Regions from separate parts of the Microbacterium sp. K35 genome, predicted to be linked through region 3. Evidence: predicted binding sites of a transcription regulator. Region 3 holds the regulator's gene; each other region holds the start of a gene.
The links. Region 3 encodes HrcA, which represses chaperone genes, less so after heat shock. Its sites were predicted from a motif close to TTNGCACTCGNNNNNNNCGAGTGCNAA; they were not measured.
Positions count from the first base shown of each region.

Region 1: the regulator HrcA is predicted to act here: its motif matches at 3,116-3,142, upstream of groL (chaperonin GroEL).
Region 2: the regulator HrcA is predicted to act here: its motif matches at 5,253-5,279, upstream of groES (co-chaperone GroES).

Region 1 covers NZ_SSDM01000364.1:33,353-37,918, reverse strand. Annotated here, with positions in the region: partial or broken gene DW299_RS15250 (nitroreductase family protein) at 1-674, opposite strand, end outside; gene msrB (peptide-methionine (R)-S-oxide reductase MsrB) at 671-1,075, opposite strand; gene DW299_RS15240 (DUF2332 domain-containing protein) at 1,148-2,140, shown strand; gene DW299_RS15235 (DUF3263 domain-containing protein) at 2,150-2,407, shown strand; gene DW299_RS15230 (LytR C-terminal domain-containing protein) at 2,477-3,055, shown strand; gene groL (chaperonin GroEL) at 3,179-4,566, shown strand, end outside.
Region 2 covers NZ_SSDM01000241.1:35,395-42,463, forward strand. Annotated here, with positions in the region: gene DW299_RS09270 (branched-chain amino acid ABC transporter permease) at 1-487, shown strand, start outside; gene DW299_RS09275 (ABC transporter ATP-binding protein) at 477-1,472, shown strand; gene DW299_RS09280 (ABC transporter ATP-binding protein) at 1,469-2,236, shown strand; gene DW299_RS09285 (ABC transporter substrate-binding protein) at 2,365-3,621, opposite strand; gene rarD (EamA family transporter RarD) at 3,767-4,696, opposite strand; gene groES (co-chaperone GroES) at 4,870-5,166, opposite strand; gene DW299_RS09300 (class I SAM-dependent methyltransferase) at 5,318-6,523, shown strand; partial or broken gene DW299_RS09305 (hypothetical protein) at 6,528-7,069, opposite strand, start outside.
Region 3 covers NZ_SSDM01000234.1:11,538-18,606, reverse strand. Annotated here, with positions in the region: partial or broken gene DW299_RS08950 (16S rRNA (uracil(1498)-N(3))-methyltransferase) at 1-523, opposite strand, end outside; gene dnaJ (molecular chaperone DnaJ) at 526-1,641, opposite strand; gene hrcA (heat-inducible transcriptional repressor HrcA) at 1,674-2,705, opposite strand; gene hemW (radical SAM family heme chaperone HemW) at 2,810-4,027, opposite strand; gene DW299_RS08930 (DUF1990 domain-containing protein) at 4,027-4,680, opposite strand; gene lepA (translation elongation factor 4) at 4,752-6,605, opposite strand; gene DW299_RS08920 (ABC transporter permease) at 6,848-7,069, shown strand, end outside.

The DNA.
Region 1 (4,566 bases), on a different contig from region 3:
TTCTTGGCGGCCTTCTTCGCCTTCTTCTTCGCCTTCTTGGCGGCCTTCTTCTCCGCGTTCGCCTCGGCCTTCTTCTCCGCGTTCGCCTCGGCCTTCTTCTCGTTCTCGGCGGGCTCGGCGGCGGCGACGGCCGGTTGGGTCGAGGGGAGACGCGTCAGCAGTCTGCGCGCGTCGACGGCCTTGCGTCGGCCCGGCGACTTCCCCGGCGGTTTGTCGCCGACGTACAGCCAGCCCAGCAGCTCCTCGTCGTCGGCGAGGCCGTGCATCGCCGCGACCGGCTGCGACCGCGTGTAATGTCCGGTGCGCCAGATCACACCCCACCCTGCTTCGTCCAGCAGGAGGCTGAGCACGTGGGCGACGCCGGAGGCGACGGCCTCCTGCTCCCACCGCGGCACCTTCTCGCTCGGTTGGTAGCTGGCCACCACCGCGATCAGCAGGGGGGCGCGCAGCGGCTTCGTCGAGGGGGAGTCGTCGCCCTGCGCCTGGGCGATCGCTGCTCCGAGGGCCTCTCGATCGGCGCCGCGCAGCTCGATCAGCCGCCACGGTCGCAGCGAGGAGTGATCGGCGACGCGTCCGGCCGCGGCCACCAGGGTCAGCAGTTCTTCCCGCCCGGGCGCAGTGTCTCCGACCTTCGACCAGGACTGTCGTGCGCGGACGGCGTCGAGCGCGCTCACGACTCGTCTGGCGTGAAGTTCAGCGCGATCGAGTTCATGCAGTAGCGGTCGCCCGTGGGAGTGCCGAAGCCGTCGGGGAACACGTGCCCGAGGTGCGAGCCGCACGTCGCGCAGCGGACCTCGGTGCGCACCATGCCCAGGCTGTCGTCCTCCAGGAGCTCAACGGCGTCGGGCCGGATCGACTCGTAGAAGCTGGGCCACCCGCACCCGGAGTCGAACTTGGTGCCGCTCTTGAACAGCTCGGCGCCGCACGCTCCGCACGTGTACAGGCCGGCGCGCTCCTCGTCGAGCAGTTCTCCGGTCCAGGCGCGCTCGGTCGCGGCCTGGCGCAGCACCGCGTACTGCTCTTCGCCGAGCTCCTTGCGCCACTCGTCTTCGGTCTTGTCCACGCTGTACGACATTGCGTCCTCCTCGGGTCCTCTCCATTCTCCACGCTGCGGCGGTGTCTCGGCGCTGCGCGTCAGAATGGACGCATGACCGACCCGATCCGGGAGCGCTATGCCCGCTTCGCGCGCGACGAGGCCCCCGGGCGCAGCCCCCTGTACGGGGAGTGGGCGGCCGGCGTCAGCGATGACGAGCAGCTGCGCGATGTGCTACGTGGCATCCCGGAGACGCACCGCCAGCCACCGCTGGTGTTCGCGGTGTCCCGGCTGCTGGGCGCCCCGCTCGAGGACTACGCGGCGTGGCGCGCCTTCGTCCTGGCGCACGCCGACGTGCTCGTGGCCGAGTGCGCGGCGCGGTCCCTGCAGACGAACGAGCCGCTGCGGCTGGCGGCGCTGCTCCCGGTCCTCTCCGAGATCGAGGGGCCGATCGCGCTTCTCGAGCTCGGTGCATCGGCCGGTCTCTGCCTGTACCCAGACCGGTACTCGTATCGCTACGTGACGGCCGAGGGCTCCGAACGGCTCGCCGTCGACCCGCACGACGGTCCCTCCCCGGTCGTGCTGCAGAGTCGGGTGACGGGGACGATGCCGAGTGTTCGCCTGCCCGAGGTCGTGTGGCGGGGCGGCATCGATCTCGCACCGCTCGATGCCGCGGACGACGGAGACCGGCGGTGGCTGCGCGGGCTCGTGTGGCCGGGGGAGTCCGGGCGCGAGCGCCGCATCGAGGCCGCGCTCGACATCGCTGCAGCCGATCCACCGCTGCTGCTCGCCGGCGACGCGGCCGAGAGGCTCGAGGAGCTCCTGGCGATGGTGCCCGTGGGTGCCACCCCCGTCGTCACGACGCCCGGGGTGCTCGTCCACATCCCCCGCCGTGCGCGCGAGGCTCTCGTCGCGCAGATCCAGGGGCTGCCGGCGCGATGGATCACGATCGACCCACCCGGACTGCTCGACGTGTGGCGGCCGTCCGTGGACGCGACGACATGGTCCGGCTTCGTGGTCGCGCTCGACGGCAGGGTGCGGGCGGCGGCCGACCCGCTCGGGCGATGGTGGGAGTGGCGCGCGGGCGATGGCGTCACCGCGTCCTAACCTGGAGCCATGCTCGGAGACCTCACGGAACGCGACCGCGCGATCCTCGCCCTCGAAGCCGCCTGGCCGCGGCATGGCGGCATGAAGGAAGAGGTCATCCGCAGCACCCTCGGCATGAGCGCGGCGCGCTACTACCAGCTGCTCGGACGACTCATCGACTCCGAGGCGGCCCTGGCGTTCGACCCGGTCCTGGTGCGGCGGCTGCGACGGCTCCGCGACACCCGGGGCACCCGACGGGCGGCGCGCATGCCCGGCTTCGTCGGCTGACGGACCCGCTTCGCTCCGCTCGCTGGCCTCCGTCGCGGATTGCCAGCATCGTGCCGCTAGCATCGAGGGGTGTCCAAGCCCTCCCGTGACCGATTCGATGACGTTCCCCGCGCCTCCGGACGCGTCGGGGCCCACCGCGCGGAGGCTCCGGGCATGAACGGCTGGGTGGTCCTGCTGTGGTCCTTCGTGGCTGCGCTCGTCCTGATCATCGCCGGGATCTTCGGTTCGCTGGTCGTCATGGGGCGCATCGAGCTGTTCCCCGAGGCAGGCCCCAGCGCGGTGCCGACACCGGAGGAGACGGGTGTGATCGACCCGAGCTACTCGGTCATGATCCTCAACGCGACCCCTGATTCCGGCCTCGACGACCAGATGCGTGACACTCTCATCAATGCCGGCTGGCCGGCGGGAATCGTGTTCGCCACGGACAGCGCGAGCGACGACTTCGCCACGACGACCATCTACTACGTCGACGACGCGGACGAGCAGGCGGCCGTGGGTCTCGCCGGGGTGATCGGCGGCGCTGCGGTGAAGCAGGACGACTTCTACGCCGATCTGAACGAGACGGGCGGCAAGCAGCTCACCGTCGTGATCGGCCTCGATCGCTCAGCGTCGGCGCCGGAGCAGTCCGAGGAGACTCCCGCTCCCTGACGCCCCTCCACAGGCGGGCGACGCGGCTTGCACTCGATGGTGTCGAGTGCCAGAATGGCGTTAGCACTCTCTCACTCTGAGTGCTAAACCCACCGTCTACGTCCAGGAGGGACGACAAAACTCATGGCAAAGATCATCGCCTTCGATGAGGAGGCCCGCCGCGGCCTCGAGCGTGGCCTCAACATCCTCGCCGACGCGGTCAAGGTGACCCTCGGCCCGCGTGGTCGCAACGTCGTGCTCGAGAAGAAGTGGGGCGCCCCCACGATCACGAACGACGGTGTCTCCATCGCCAAGGAGATCGAGCTGGACGACCCGTACGAGAAGATCGGCGCGGAGCTCGTCAAGGAGGTCGCCAAGAAGACCGACGACGTCGCCGGTGACGGCACGACGACCGCCACGGTGCTCGCCCAGGCCCTGGTCCGCGAGGGTCTGCGCAACGTCGCGGCCGGCGCCGACCCCATCTCCCTCAAGCGCGGCATCGAGAAGGCCGTCGCCGCCATCACCGAGGAGCTGCTGAGCAGCGCGAAGGAGATCGACTCCAAGGAGCAGATCGCCGCGACCGCGTCCATCTCGGCGGCAGACCCGGCCATCGGTGAGCTGATCGCCGAGGCGATCGACAAGGTCGGCAAGGAGGGTGTGGTCACCGTCGAGGAGTCGCAGACCTTCGGCACCGAGCTCGAGCTCACCGAGGGCATGCGCTTCGACAAGGGCTACCTGAACCCGTACTTCGTCACGGACCCGGAGCGCCAGGAGGCCGTGTTCGAGGACCCGTACATCCTCATCGCCAACCAGAAGGTCTCGAACATCAAGGACCTCCTGCCCATCGTCGACAAGGTGATCCAGGACGGCAAGGAGCTCGTCATCATCGCCGAGGACGTCGAGGGCGAGGCTCTGGCGACGCTCGTGCTGAACAAGCTCAAGGGCATCTTCAAGTCGGTCGCCGTCAAGGCTCCCGGCTTCGGCGACCGTCGCAAGGCGCAGCTGCAGGACATCGCGATCCTCACCGGCGGCCAGGTCATCACCGAAGAGGTGGGCCTGAAGCTCGAGAACGCGACGCTCGACCTGCTGGGTCGTGCCCGCAAGGTCATCGTCACCAAGGACGAGACCACGATCGTCGAGGGTGCCGGCGAGGCCGACCAGATCGAGGGTCGCGTCACGCAGATCCGTCGCGAGATCGAGAACACCGACAGCGACTACGACCGCGAGAAGCTGCAGGAGCGCCTGGCGAAGCTCGCCGGTGGCGTGGCCGTCATCAAGGCGGGCGCTGCAACCGAGGTCGAGCTCAAGGAGCGCAAGCACCGCATCGAGGACGCCGTGCGCAACGCGAAGGCGGCCGTCGAGGAGGGCATCGTCCCCGGTGGTGGCGTCGCGCTCATCCAGTCCGGCACCAAGGCGCTCGACGCCCTGTCCCTCGAGGGTGACGAGGCGACCGGTGCGAACATCGTCCGCGTGGCGATCGAGGCTCCGCTCAAGCAGATCGCCCTCAACGCCGGTCTCGAGCCGGGTGTCGT
Region 2 (7,069 bases), on a different contig from region 3:
CCTGGCCCTCGCGGTGCTGGTGGTGTGGGCGCTCATGCGCAGCCCGTGGGGTCGCGTGCTCAAGGGCATCCGCGAGGACGAGGACGCGGTGCGCTCGCTCGGTAAGAACGTCTTCGCGTACAAGATGCAGGCGCTCGTGGTCGGTGGCATCATCGGCGCGCTCGGCGGTATCGTGTTCATCCTGCCGTCGGCCGTGATCCCCGGCAGCTACTCCACGTCGCTGACGTTCTTCCTGTGGACGATCCTGCTGCTCGGCGGCGCCGCGACGGTGCTCGGGCCCACGCTGGGCGCCGTGCTGTTCTGGATCGTGTTCGCGTTCCTCGGCGCGCTGCTGCCCGCCATGGCGAACGCCGGTTACCTGCCCATGTCGGGCGCGCAGGCCGATGTCGTGCGGTACATCCTCATCGGCATCGTGCTGATGCTGATCGTGATCTTCCGCCCGCAGGGCATCCTCGGAAACAAGAGGGAGATGACCTTTGTCAAGTGAGAACGACGCGGCGGTCACGCCCGCGAAGAGCACCCCGCGCGCCAAGACGACCGGCCTCACCGCCGGCCCCGCGGTGCCCGGCGTCAAGAAGGTCGACCCGATCCTCGTCGTGGACGCCGTGCAGCGGCGCTTCGGCGGCCTCACGGCCGTCGACGTCGACCACCTGGAGATCCCGCGCGGCGCCATCACGGCCCTGATCGGCCCGAACGGCGCCGGCAAGACGACGCTGTTCAACCTGCTGTGCGGCTTCGACAAGCCCAACAGCGGCACCTGGTCGTTCGACGGCACCAACCTCTCCGGCATCCCCTCCTTCAAAGTCGCCCGCATGGGGCAGGTGCGCACGTTCCAGCTCACCAAGTCGCTGTCGCTGCTGACCGTGCTGGAGAACATGAAGCTCGGCGCGAAGGACCAGCGCGGCGAGGGCTTCTGGGCCGGGCTCTTCCCCTTCCTCTGGCGCAAGCAGGACCAGGAGATCGAACAGCGCGCCCACGAGCTGCTGACGCGGTTCAAGCTCGACGCCAAGGAGCAGGACTTCGCGGCGTCGCTCTCCGGAGGCCAGCGCAAGCTGCTGGAGATGGCGCGCGCACTGATGAGCAACCCGACACTGGTGATGCTCGACGAGCCCATGGCCGGCGTGAACCCGGCGCTGACGCAGTCGCTGCTCGACCACATCCTCGACCTCAAGGACCTGGGCATGACGGTGCTGTTCGTGGAGCACGACATGCACATGGTGCGTCACATCGCCGACTGGGTGGTCGTGATGGCCGAGGGACGGGTCGTGGCCGAGGGGCCGCCGGACACCGTGATGGAGGACCCCGCGGTCGTCGACGCCTACCTGGGCGCGCATCAGGACGTGGACCTGGGTGCCGTGACCGGACGTCTGCCCGTGATCTCGGACGCCGACGCGGAGCGCATCCGCGAGCAGATCGAGACCGAGGTCGAAGCCGAGGTCGAGGCCGACGAGGCCGAGGAGGAGAAGCCATGACCGACGCGCCCGTCGAGCGGAACGAGATCAAGAACGACGACGTGGTCGTCGAGCTCACCAACGTGCACGCCGGGTACCTCCCCGGGGTGAACATCCTCAACGGCGCGAACCTCGTGGCCCACAAGGGCGAGCTGATCGGCATCATCGGCCCCAACGGCGCCGGCAAGTCGACGCTGCTGAAGGCCATCTTCGGCATGGTGAACGTGCGCGACGGCGACATCACGGTCAAGGGCGAGAGCATCGTCGGCCTCAAGGCGGACAAGCTCGTGGCGCGCGGTGTCGCGTTCGTCCCGCAGACGAACAACGTGTTCCCGTCGCTCACGATCCAGGAGAACCTCGAGATGGGGCTCTACCAGAACCCGAAGATCTTCGCGGAGCGGCTGGAGTTCGTCTCCAGCATCTTCGGCGAACTCGGCAAGCGCCTCAAGCAGCGTGCCGGATCGCTGTCCGGCGGCGAGCGCCAGATGGTGGCCATGTCGCGCGCGCTCATGATGGACCCGTCGGTGCTGCTGCTCGACGAGCCGTCGGCCGGCCTCTCCCCCGTGCGGCAGGACGACGCGTTCATCCGCGTCTCCGACATCAACAAGGCGGGCGTGACCACGATCATGGTCGAGCAGAACGCGCGCCGCTGCCTGCAGATCTGCGACCGCGGCTACGTGCTCGATCAGGGCCGCGACGCCTACGAGGGCACCGGCCGCGAGCTGCTGAACGACCCGAAGGTCATCGGCCTCTACCTGGGCACGCTCGGCACCGACGCCGCCTGACACGCGCCGCGAAGGGCCCGGCATCCGCTGGATGCCGGGCCCTTCTGCGTGCGGAACGCGTCGCGCCGTGCCCGCCGTGGGACACGACGAAGGCCCCGAGCCGGAGCCCGGGGCCTTCGCGATGCGGCTTACTTGATCCGCGTGGTGGTGTTGTCTGCGCCGAACTCGTAGACGCCGATCGCGGCGCCCTTCGGGTCGTTGTTCTCGTCGAACGTGATCTCACCGGAGAGGCCGTCGTAATCCGGCGTGCCTCCGTCGTTGATGATCGCGGCGCACTCGGCGAAGTCCTTGCACTTCTCGCCGTCGCCCTCGCCACCCGAGACGGTGATCATCTGCTCGGCGATGTCGGCACCCTCGACCGAGCCGGCCTTCAGGGCCGCCAGGGCGATCAGGATCACGGCGTCGTAGGCCTCGGCCGAGTAGGTCACGGCGTCGATCGGGTCGTTGCCGTCGGCCGTCCAGACCTCGTTGAGCTGGTCGAGGAAGTCCTGCGGCAGCTCGGCGCCCGCGCGCGTGCCCTTCGAACCCTCGAGGCTCACCGGGATGTCGGAGCCCCAGTCCTTCAGGTTTCCGTCGACCAGGTAGAGCGAGCCGGTGTCGATGCCCGCGTTGGCGAGCAGCGGCGCGATGGTCGCGAACTGGTCGTACGAGACCACGGCGACCGCGTCGGGCTTGGCGGCCGCGATCTCCGACACCTGGGCGTTGAACTGGCCGTCACCCTGGTTGTACGACGCGTCGGCGACGACCTCGCCGCCGGTGCCCTCGAACGTGGCCTTGATGGCCTCGAACAGGCCCGTGCCGTACGGGTCGTTCTGGTAGATGATGCCCAGCGTCTTGTGGCCGTCCTCGGCGATCTGGTTGCCCAGCACCTCGCCCTGCAGGTTGTCGCTCGGCGCCGTGCGGAAGTACAGCGGGTTGATGCCCGTGAAGTCGGGCGACGTGTTCGACGGCGAGACGGTGAGGATGCCCGCACCGGCGTTGCTGTCGAGGATCAGCTTGGTGACGCTCGACGACGCGGCACCGATCATCGCGGTGATGCCCGCGTTCTGCAGGTTGGTGATCGACGTCTCGTAGGCCTTGTTGTCGAGGTCGCCCTCGTCGGCGGTGGTCAGGTCGATCGTGACACCGGCGTCGGCCTCGTTGATCTGCTGCACGGCGAGCTGCACGCCGGCTTCCATGGGAGCGCCGAGGAAGGCGAGCGATCCGGTGGCGGGCAGCAGCGAGCCGAGCTTGAGCGTCAGGTCGGCGGCCGGCTTGTCGCCGCCACCCTCCGACGGCTCGGCGTTCGGCGTGCTGCTGCAGCCGGCGATGACGATGGCGGATGCGCTGACCAGCGCGATCCCGGCGAAGACCTTCGCGGTGCGCGAGCCCTTCAGTGCGTTCATGGATGCTCCCTTGCGTGACTGAACGTGGATTGTGACCACAGGCGGGTGCTCTAACACTAGGGCGTGAGGTCAGCGCGCAGGGGGTGCAAGTATCTCGGTGCGTTAACGATCCGACACCCGGTGTCGCCGCGGTCGAGCCCGGGGATCAGAGCAGGGCGGCGCGCGCGATCCGGCGTCCCCGCCGCCCGGCCAGCAGCAGGTCGGCGACGAACACCGCGATCGCGATCCACACGAGCACGAACCCGATCCATCGCTCCGGCGGCATCGGCTCGTGCAGCACCACCACGCCGATCAGGAACTGCATGATCGGCGTGAGGAACTGGATCATGCCGATCACGGCCAGGTTCACGCGGCGCGTCCCCGCCGCGAACAACAGCAGCGGCACCGCCGTCGCGACGCCCGCGAAACCCAGCAGCAGCGCGTGCACCACACCGTTCGCGCCCATCGTGAGGCCGGAGGTCTGCGCCACCACCACCAGCTGCACCACCGCGATCGGCAGCAGCCAGAACGACTCCAGCGTGAGCCCGCTGACCGCGTCGACCGCCGGACCGATCTTCTTCTTGATGAGCCCGTACACACCGAACGAGGCGGTGAGCGACAGCGCGATCCACGGGAAGGAGCGGTACGCCACGATGATCACGACCACCGCGATCGCGGCGATGCCCACCGAGACCCACTGCAGGCGGCGGATGCGCTCCTTGAGCACGAACACCCCGAGCAGCACGGTCGTGATCGGGTTGATGAAGTAGCCCAGCGCCGTCTCGACCACGTTGCCGCTGAGCGTGCCCAGCAGGAACACCTGCCAGTTGATGTAGATGAGCAGACCGGCCAGTGCCGTCCACCCGAGCAGCCGGGGCGTGCGGAGGATCACGCGAATGGCCGCCCACCCGCGCGTGACCGTGAGCAGCAGCAGGCAGAACACGAAGGACAGCACCACGCGCCACGCGACGACCTCCCACGGGCCCGTCGGCGCCAGGAGCAGGAAGTACAGCGGCAGGACCCCCCACAAGACGTAGGCGGACGCGGCGTAGACGACGCCCGCGGTCGGGGTGGCGCGGGCGGTCTCGGGGGTCACCGCACAACCCTATGCCCGCGGCGCGACCCCACCGCGCCGGTCACCGGGCCGCTCGGGAAGATCGGCGGGAAGAGACCGACGATTGGCGGAAATGCAGAAGGGGTCCGGATGCCGTGGCATCCGGACCCCTTCGGATCCGTGACCCCGCGCGAGGCGGGACGGGATTCAGCTGATCAGCGGACGACGACTGCGAGGACGTCGCGAGCCGACAGGACGAGGAACTCGTCGGCGCCGAACTTCACCTCGGTGCCGCCGTACTTGCTGTAGAGCACGCGGTCGCCGACGGCGACGTCGAGCGGAACGCGGTTGCCGTTGTCGTCGATGCGGCCGGGGCCGACCGCCACGACCTCGCCCTCCTGGGGCTTCTCCTTGGCGGTGTCGGGGATGACCAGGCCACTCGCGGTGGTCTGCTCGGCCTCGACCTGCTTGATGACGATGCGGTCCTCGAGCGGCTTGATGGAAACCGACACGGTCTACCTCTTCTTTCTTGACGCTGACACGAAAGACTCGTTCGCACTCTCAACCCGAGAGTGCTAATGCCAGTGTAGGCGGTCGGCTGGCACTCATGCAATGCGAGTGCCAGCCCGGGAACGTCCGCCCCCGCGCGCCTAGGCTGAAGGCGTGGAGATGTCCGAGCTGCGTGCCCTGCTGACCCCCGCCGGCCTCGAACTGCTCGACGGCACCGGCGAGGTGGGCTCGACCGCAGAGGCCGCCGCCGCGGTCTCGCGTCTGCGCGCGGCCGGGCACTCCCCCGACCTCGTCTCCGCCGTGGTCGGCCAGGCGCACCTGCGGGCGAAGGCCGCCGCGAAGTTCGGCCCCTTCGCGGCCCGCATGCTGTTCACCAGGGCCGGCCTCGAACAGGCCACGCGCCTGGGTGTCGCAGCCCGGCACGCGCAGCGCCTGCGCAGCGCGGGGATGACGGCCGTGGCCGACCTCGGCTGCGGCATCGGCGGTGATGCGCTCGCGTTCGCGGGCGCCGGACTCGACGTGCTGGCGGTCGACGCCGACGAGGTCACCGCCGCGATCGCCGCCTACAACCTCGCGCCCTTCGGCGACAGCGTCACCGTGCGGCACGACACCGCGGAGGACGCACTCGGGGAGCCACGACCCGGCCGCGCCGTATGGATGGACCCCGCCCGTCGCACCTCTGGGCACAGCGAGACCCGCCGCGTCGCCGCGGACGACTACTCCCCCTCGCTCGACTGGGCCTTCGGGGTCGCCGCGCGGCAGCCCACAGGGATCAAGCTCGGCCCCGCGCACGACCGCGACGCCCTGCCCGACGACGCCGAGACGCAGTGGATCAGTGCCGACGGGAGCGTGGTCGAGCTCGTGGTGTGGACGCGCGAGCTCGCGCGAGACGGTGTGCGCCGCTCGGCGCTGCTCATCCGCGGCGACCGGTCCCACGAGCTCACCGCCGCGGCGGATGCGGAGGACGCCCCGGTGCGCGACCTCGGCGCGTTCCTCCACGAGCCGGACGGCGCCGTGATCCGCGCCCGCCTGATCGGGGATGTCGCGCGCAGCCTCGACGCGGGCATGCTCGACCCCCGCATCGCCTACCTCACGTCGGACACCGCCCTGACGAGCCCGTTCGTGCAGAGCTTCCGCGTGTGGGACGTGCTGCCGATGAACACCAAGGGCATCAACGCGGCGTTGAAGGCGAACGGCATCGGGCGGCTGGAGATCAAGAAGCGCGGGGTGGACGTGGATCCCGCGGCGTTCCGGCGCACGCTCACGCTGAAGGGCGACGCCGAGGCGACCCTGATCCTCGTGCGGATCGGCGACCGGCGCCGCGCGATCCTCGCCGACCGGGTGTCCGCGGCCGACTGATCGCTCAGCCGTCCGGGTCGCGATCGGGGATCTCCACCCGGATCGGATCGCCGGGCGGACCCGTCGTCACCAGATACGAGTCTCCGGACGGCGCCTCGGAGAACACCGCCCCGGTCGTGACCGACAGGTACGGGGCCTGCCAGCGCGTGAACTCCACCTGGACCACCGAGACCGCGATCACGTCTCCCGACTCCTGATCGACGTCGACCACCTGCACCCCCAGCCCGGACTCCAGGGCCTCGCTGATCGGGGCGCACTGGCGCGAGGCGTCGGCATCCACGATCAGACACCGCAGGGACACACCGGTGTCCGACGGACGGTCGGCCAGCCACACCGGCTCCCCGTGGAAGAACCCCACCAGCGACAGCCCGAGCTCGTAGCCGTCCGCCAGGAGCTCCTCGGCCCTGGTGCGCTGCTCGCCCTCGAACTGCGACAGCACCGACGAGTTCATGCTCCAGCGCTGGATGCTCACCATCGGCTCGTCGTCGACCGACAGCAGCAGCGTCGCCACGACGTTCTCGACCGCGGCCCCGCCCTCGTCGCCCG
Region 3 (7,069 bases):
CGGTCGGGTCGAGCAGCAGCACCCGCTGCTGCGCCGCGCGCGCCGCCAGCTGCGCGGTCGACTCGACCGGCGCGACCTCCGGCACCCATGCGCGATGGGCCTGCTTGGCCGCCTCGCGCACGATCGTCGCCCAGCGCTCGCGACCCTTCGCGGCCTTGGGCCCCTCCCAGCGCGAGATGCTGCGACCCGCCTGCCACGGCACGATCTCGTCCACGCCGAGCTCGCACGCCGCCTGCACCGCGAGCTCGTCACGGTCGCCCTTCGCGAGCGCCTGCACCAGCACGACCCTCGGCGACGGCGCCGGCGACTCCGCGCGCTCTTGCACCCGCACCTCGACGCGCGACGGCGAGACCTCCTCCGCGACGCCGGTCAGCCACGCGCCACGGCCGTCCCCCACCGTCACGGCCTCGCCGACCCGCAGCCGACGCACCACGGCCGCGTGCTTCGCCTCGGCGCCGGTCAGCGTGACCACGTCGCCGACGGCCGCGCCTCCCGCCGTCTCGACAAGGAAGTGGAGCGCCACGATCAGTGTCCGCGGAACCGGTCGCGCAGCTTCGAGAACAGCCCCTGCTGGAACTGGGCGAGCTGCGGGGCCGGAGCCTTCGCCTTCTTCGCGAAGTCCTCGATGAGCTTGCGCTGCGACGCGTCGAGCTTCGTGGGTGTCACGACCTGCACGCCCACGCGCAGGTCGCCGCGCTGGGTGCCGCGCAGCGGCGTGATGCCGCGGCCCTTGATCGTCAGCACGTCGCCGGACTGCACACCGGGGCGGATCTCCAGGTCGACCTCGCCGTCCAGGCCCTCGATCGACGTGTCGGTGCCGAGGATCGCATCGGTCATCGACACCTCGAGCGTCGCGAGGAGGTCGTCGCCCTCCCGGCTGAACGCGGGGTGCGGGGTGACCGTGACCTCCACGTACAGGTCGCCGTTGGGGCCACCGGCGCGACCGACCTCACCGGAGCCGGGCAGCTGAAGCCGCAGTCCGGTCTCCACGCCGGCGGGGATGTCGAGCGACACGGTGCGCCGCGACCGCACGCGCCCCTGTCCGCCGCACGTGCCGCACGGATACGGGATGGTGGTGCCGTAGCCCTCGCACGTGCCGCACGGCTGCGAGGTGACGACGTTGCCGAGCAGGCTGCGCACCTGACGCTGGACGTGGCCGGTGCCGCCGCAGATGTCGCACGTGACGGGCGACGTGCCCTCCTGGCAGCACGAGCCCTGACACGTCTCGCACAGCACCGCGGTGTCGACCTCGATGTCGCGGTGTGCGCCGAACACGACGTCGCCCAGCTCGAGCGTCACGCGCACCAGGGCGTCTTGACCGCGCTCGCGCCGCGACCGGGGTCGGGCTCCGCGGCCACCGCCCTGCGCGGCGCCGAAGAACGTCTCGAAGATGTCGCCGAACCCGCCGAAGCCGCCGAAGTTGCCCGCGGCGCCGTCCCCGCCGCCCATGTCGTAGCGGCGTCGCGACTCCTCGTCGCTGAGCACGTCGTAGGCGTGGGTGACGAGCTTGAACCGCTCGGCCGCGTCCTCGCCCGGATTCACGTCCGGGTGGAGCTGCCGCGCCAGTCGGCGGTACGCCTTCTTGATCTCATCCGTGGAAGCGTCCCGGGACACCCCGAGAACCTCATAGTGGTCCGCCACAATCGCCCTTCTGCGTGTTCCGTGGGGCCGCGTCAGCGGCCGGCCTCGTCGTCGTCGAGCATCCGCGACAGGTAGCGGGCCACCGCCCGCGCCGCCGCCAGGTTGCTCGGATAGTCCATGCGCGTCGGCCCCATCACGCCGACGCGCGCCGTTCCGGTCGGTGCCGCGTAGTCGCTCGCGACGATCGACGCCTCGCCGAGACCGAACGGCGCGTTCTCGGTGCCGATGCTGGCCGCCAGGCCGTGCTCGTCGGCCACCATCTCGCTCATCAGCCGCAGCAGCGTCACCTGCTCCTCGATCGCTTCGAGGAGCGGGTGGATGCTGCCGCGGAAGTCGTGCTCGCGGCGGGCGAGGGTCGCCGCGCCCGCCATCACCAGTCGCTCCTGACGGAACCCGCCCAGCTCGTCGACGAGGACGCCGGCGAGAGTGCGCAGCACGCGGTCGCGCGGCGTCTCCTCCGCGGCCAGCAGGGTCTGCAGCCGCTCGGACGCCTCCGCGATCGCCTGCCCCGTGATGAGCGCGGAGAGCCGGGCGCGGAGCACACCGAGATCGGCCTCGTCGATCGCATCCGGCAGCACGGTCATCCGCTGCGAGACGCCGCCGGCATCGGTCACCAGCACGGTCAGGAGACGGTTGGGAGCCAGCGCGACGAGCTCCACGTGCGTGACCCGCGCGCGGGCGAACGACGGATACTGCGCCAGCGCGACCTGGCCCGTGAGCTGCGTCAGTACCCGCACCGTGCGCGCCATGAGGTCGTCGAGGTCGGCGGGGTCGGCGAGGAACGACTCGATCGCCGAGCGCTGCGCCGAGGAGAGGGGACGGAGCTGGGCGAGGTGGTTGACGAAGACGCGGTAGCCCTTGTCGGTGGGCACGCGACCGGACGACGTGTGAGGGGCGGTGATGAGCTCCTCGTCTTCGAGCTGCGCCATGTCGTTGCGGATCGTCGCCGCGGACACCCCGAACGAGTGACGGTCTACGATCGATCGGCTGCCCACCGGCTCGTGCGTCTCGACGTAGTCCTGCACGATCGCGCGGAGAACCTGGAGTCCTCGCTCTGTGACCATGGCCCACCCCTTCCCGCTGACGACCGGACGCTGGCACTCTGACACCCTGAGTGCCAATCCTACCGCGTACGACCGGGAGTTCTCCGAACCCGCGCGCCGATCACTCAGTCGGTGAGCTCGCGCACCACCGCGTCGGCGAGGAGGCGTCCGCGCAGGGTGAGCTGCACGCGCCCGCGGATCGCCGCCGCCGCGTCGATCAGGCCGTCCGCGATGAGCCCGGCCACGCGGGGGCGGTTCGCCGCGGGCAGGTCGTCCACCGCGATGCCCTCGCGGATGCGGCTGAGCAGCAGGATGCGCTCGAGCGTCTGGGCCTCCACGTCGGGGCGCTCCCGTCCCGCCGCCGGAGACGCGGACGCCGCGAGCCGCTGCGCGTAGGCGGCCGGATGCTTCACGTTCCACCAGCGCAGTCCCGCCACGTGGCTGTGCGCGCCGGGACCGAAGCCCCACCAGTCGCTCCCCCGCCAGTACGCCAGGTTGTGCCGCGACCGCTGCTCCGGCGTGCGCGCCCAGTTGCTGACCTCGTACCACTCGAAGCCCGCCGCGGCCAGCCGCTCGTCGGCCAGCTCGTACATGTCCGCCTGCAGGTCGTCGTCGGGGGTAGGCACCTCGCCGCGACGGATCTGCCGCGCCAGCTTCGTGCCGTCCTCGATGATCAACGCGTACGCGGAGATGTGGTCCGACTCCAGCTGGAGGGCCGCATCGAGCGACGCCTCCCAGTCGGCGAGCGACTCCCCCGGCGCGCCGTAGATGAGATCGACGCTGACGTCCAGTCCCGCACCCTTGGCCGCGGCCACCGCCGTCCGCACGTTCTCCGGCTGATGCGTGCGATCGAGAGCGGCGAGCACGTGCGGCACCGCCGACTGCATGCCGATCGACAACCGCGTGACGCCGGCGTCCGCGAGGGTGCGCGCCACCTCGGGTGTCACCGTGTCGGGGTTCGCCTCCACCGTCACCTCGGCACCCGGCGCGAGCCCGAACGCCGCGGTCGCCGCGCCGAGCATGCGCGCGAGGTCGCCCGGGGGCAGCAGCGTCGGCGTGCCGCCCCCGAAGAACACCGTGTCCATCGGTCGCAGCGCCCCCGCGGCGTCCAGCACGCCGCGAGCGAGGGCGATCTCGCCGATCAGGGTCGACGCATAGTCCTCCTGCTTCGCGCCGCGCAGCTCGCTCGACGTATAGGTGTTGAAGTCGCAGTAGCCGCAGCGCACGCGGCAGAACGGCACGTGCAGGTACGCCGAGAACGGGGTGTCGGCAGAGATCGGCAGGTCGTCGGGCAGGCGGCCGTCGGCGGGAGCCGGATCGCCGAGGGGAAGCGGTCCCGCCATCAGACGGGGGTCGCGTACAGCGGGGAGATCGCGCGCAGGTACCGCGCGAACAGCTCGCGGCGGCGCCGCTTCATGAGGGCCGGGATCAGGCGGTAGACGAGCGCGTTGGGCGCGTCGAACGCGCGCACCGTGAACCACACCTCGTCGTTGTCCTCGCGCCAGTCGACGTCGAACGACTCCTCGCCGCTGACGACCGAGCCCCCGATCGTCCCGAGCACGAAGCCGATGCGCCGTGTCTCCTCGGTGACCGAGATCACGCGCAGCTCGGAGTCGGCGCGCATGCCGCCCACCCGACCGCGCAGGTGCAGCGTCATCCCGGCGCCGACGAACGGCATGCCCTCCGCGTCGTAGCGCGGCTCGACGTCGCGCTTGCTCGGCGCGATCGGGTTGCCCTCGGCGTCGAAGCTGACCCCGGCGTACGCGGGGCCCGGGGCGGGACGCACGTCTTCCACCGAGAGTCCCGCTGCGCGCTGCGCCGTCCACGACAGCAGGGCCTCGCCCGCCGTCTGGAACCGCTCCTCGCCGCTGCCGATCCGCCAGGACTCCTCCGCCGGGATGCTGCGCTCCGGCGGGTACTGCATCAGGTCGGGGGCGTGGGTCGCACCCACGGCCGCATAGTCCACCGTGTCGTCTCGGAAAGTCCCGCGCCGCATGAGATCCAGCCTACTTCGGGTTCCCTGGGCGAACACCCCCCGCACCACGGGAGCGCCCAGGATCGCCCGGGTTACTTCTTGTCCTTGCCCTCGACGTCGCCGGAGAGCGCCGCGATGAACGCCTCCTGGGGGACCTCGACGCGGCCGACCATCTTCATGCGCTTCTTGCCCTCCTTCTGCTTCTCGAGGAGCTTGCGCTTGCGGGTGATGTCACCGCCGTAGCACTTGGCGAGCACGTCCTTGCGAATCGCGCGGATGGTCTCGCGGGCGATGATGCGCGCACCGATCGCCGCCTGGATCGGCACCTCGAACTGCTGACGAGGGATGAGCTTGCGCAGGCGCTCGGCCATCATCGTGCCGTACGCGTAGGCCTTGTCGCGGTGCACGATCGAGCTGAAGGCGTCGACCTTCTCGCCCTGGAGGAGGATGTCGACCTTCACCAGGTCGGCCTCCTGCTGACCGGAGGGCTCGTAGTCGAGCGAGGCGTACCCCTGCGTCTTGGACTTGAGCTGGTCGAAGAAGTCGAACACGATCTCGCCGAGCGGCATGTTGTAGCGCAGCTCGACGCGCTCCTCCGAGAAGTACTCCATGCCCAGCAGCGTGCCGCGCCGCGACTGGCACAGCTCCATCACGGTGCCGACGTAGTCCTTGGGCAGCAGGATCGCCGCCTTCACCATCGGCTCCGACACCGAGCCGATGCGCCCATCGGGGTACTCGCTCGGGTTCGTGACCGTGACCGTCTCGCCGGTGTCGCTGGTGACGACCTCGTAGATCACGCTCGGCGCCGTGGTGATGAGGTCGAGGCCGAACTCGCGCGCGAGCCGCTCCGTCACGATCTCCAGGTGCAGCAGGCCGAGGAAGCCGCAGCGGAAGCCGAAGCCGAGCGCGACCGAGGTCTCCGGCTCGTACTGCAGCGACGCGTCGGAGAGCTTGAGCTTGTCGAGGGCCTCGCGCAGTTCCGCGTAGTCGCTGCCGTCGATCGGGTAGATGCCCGAGAACACCATCGGCTTCGGGTCGGTGTAGCCGGGGAGCGCCTCAGCGGCGGGCTTGCGCGCGTTCGTGATGGTGTCGCCGACCTTCGACTGCCGCACGTCCTTCACGCCGGTGATGAGGTAGCCCACCTCGCCGACGCCGAGGCCCTTCGTGGGCGTCGGCTCGGGGCTGGACACCCCGACCTCGAGAGCCTCGTGGTTGGCGCCGGTCGACATCATCTGGATGCGCTCGCGCGGGGAGAGGCTGCCGTCGACCATGCGCACGTAGGTGACGACGCCGCGGTACGCGTCGTACACGGAGTCGAAGATCATGGCGCGGGCGGGAGCCTCGGCGTCTCCGACCGGCGCGGGGATCTCCCGCACGAGGCGGTCGAGCAGATCCTCGACGCCGACGCCGGTCTTGCCCGACACGCGCAGCACGTCTTCCGGCTTGCCCCCGATGAGGGAGGCGAGCTCCTTCGCGTACTTCTCCGGGTCGGCCGCCGGGAGGTCGATCTTGTTGAGGACCGGGATGATGTGCAGGTCGTTCTCGAGCGCCAGGTAGAGGTTGGCGAGCGTCTGCGCCTCGATCCCCTGTGCGGCGTCGACCAGGAGGATCGCCCCCTCGCACGCGGCGAGGGAGCGCGACACCTCGTAGGTGAAGTCCACATGGCCGGGGGTGTCGATCATGTTCAGCGCGAACGTCTCGCCGTCGATCTCCCAGGGCATGCGCACGGCCTGGCTCTTGATGGTGATGCCGCGCTCGCGCTCGATGTCCATGCGGTCGAGGTACTGCGCCCGCATGTCCCGGTCCGACACCACTCCGGTAATCTGGAGCATGCGGTCGGCGAGCGTCGACTTGCCGTGATCGATGTGGGCGATGATGCAGAAATTGCGGATCTGCGCAGCCGGCGTCGCGGCAGGCTGAAGCGGGGTGAGAGCGCGTGGGGACATGTCCCGTCGATTCTACGGTGAGGGGCAGGGGAATCCCCATTCGGGGACATCGGTGATAGTCTCCCGAAGTTGCCCGGGATCAATCCGTGACACCGGATCCCGTAAGCGATACGACTCCGTCACAGACTCCGTGAGGGCTGTCGCGTCGCGCAGAACGGCGGATGGCGCCCGATTCATCCGCCCGGCTCAGCGTTGCGTCGGCGGATCCCGAGCGCGTCTGGAGAAGAGAAAGACAATCCCCCTTGATCAAGTACCTCGCACGCCGCGCCCTCGGCTGGCTGCTCATGATCGTGGTCGCGACGAACCTCACCTACTTCCTCGCGTGGGGGTTCCTCGATCCGCGCAGCAACTACGTGGGCCGTCGTCCTCCGCTCAGTGAAGAGCAGATCAACAACCTCCTCGTGCCGCGCAATCTCAGCGACACCGTGCCGCTCATCGAGCGCTGGTGGAACTGGTTCACGAGC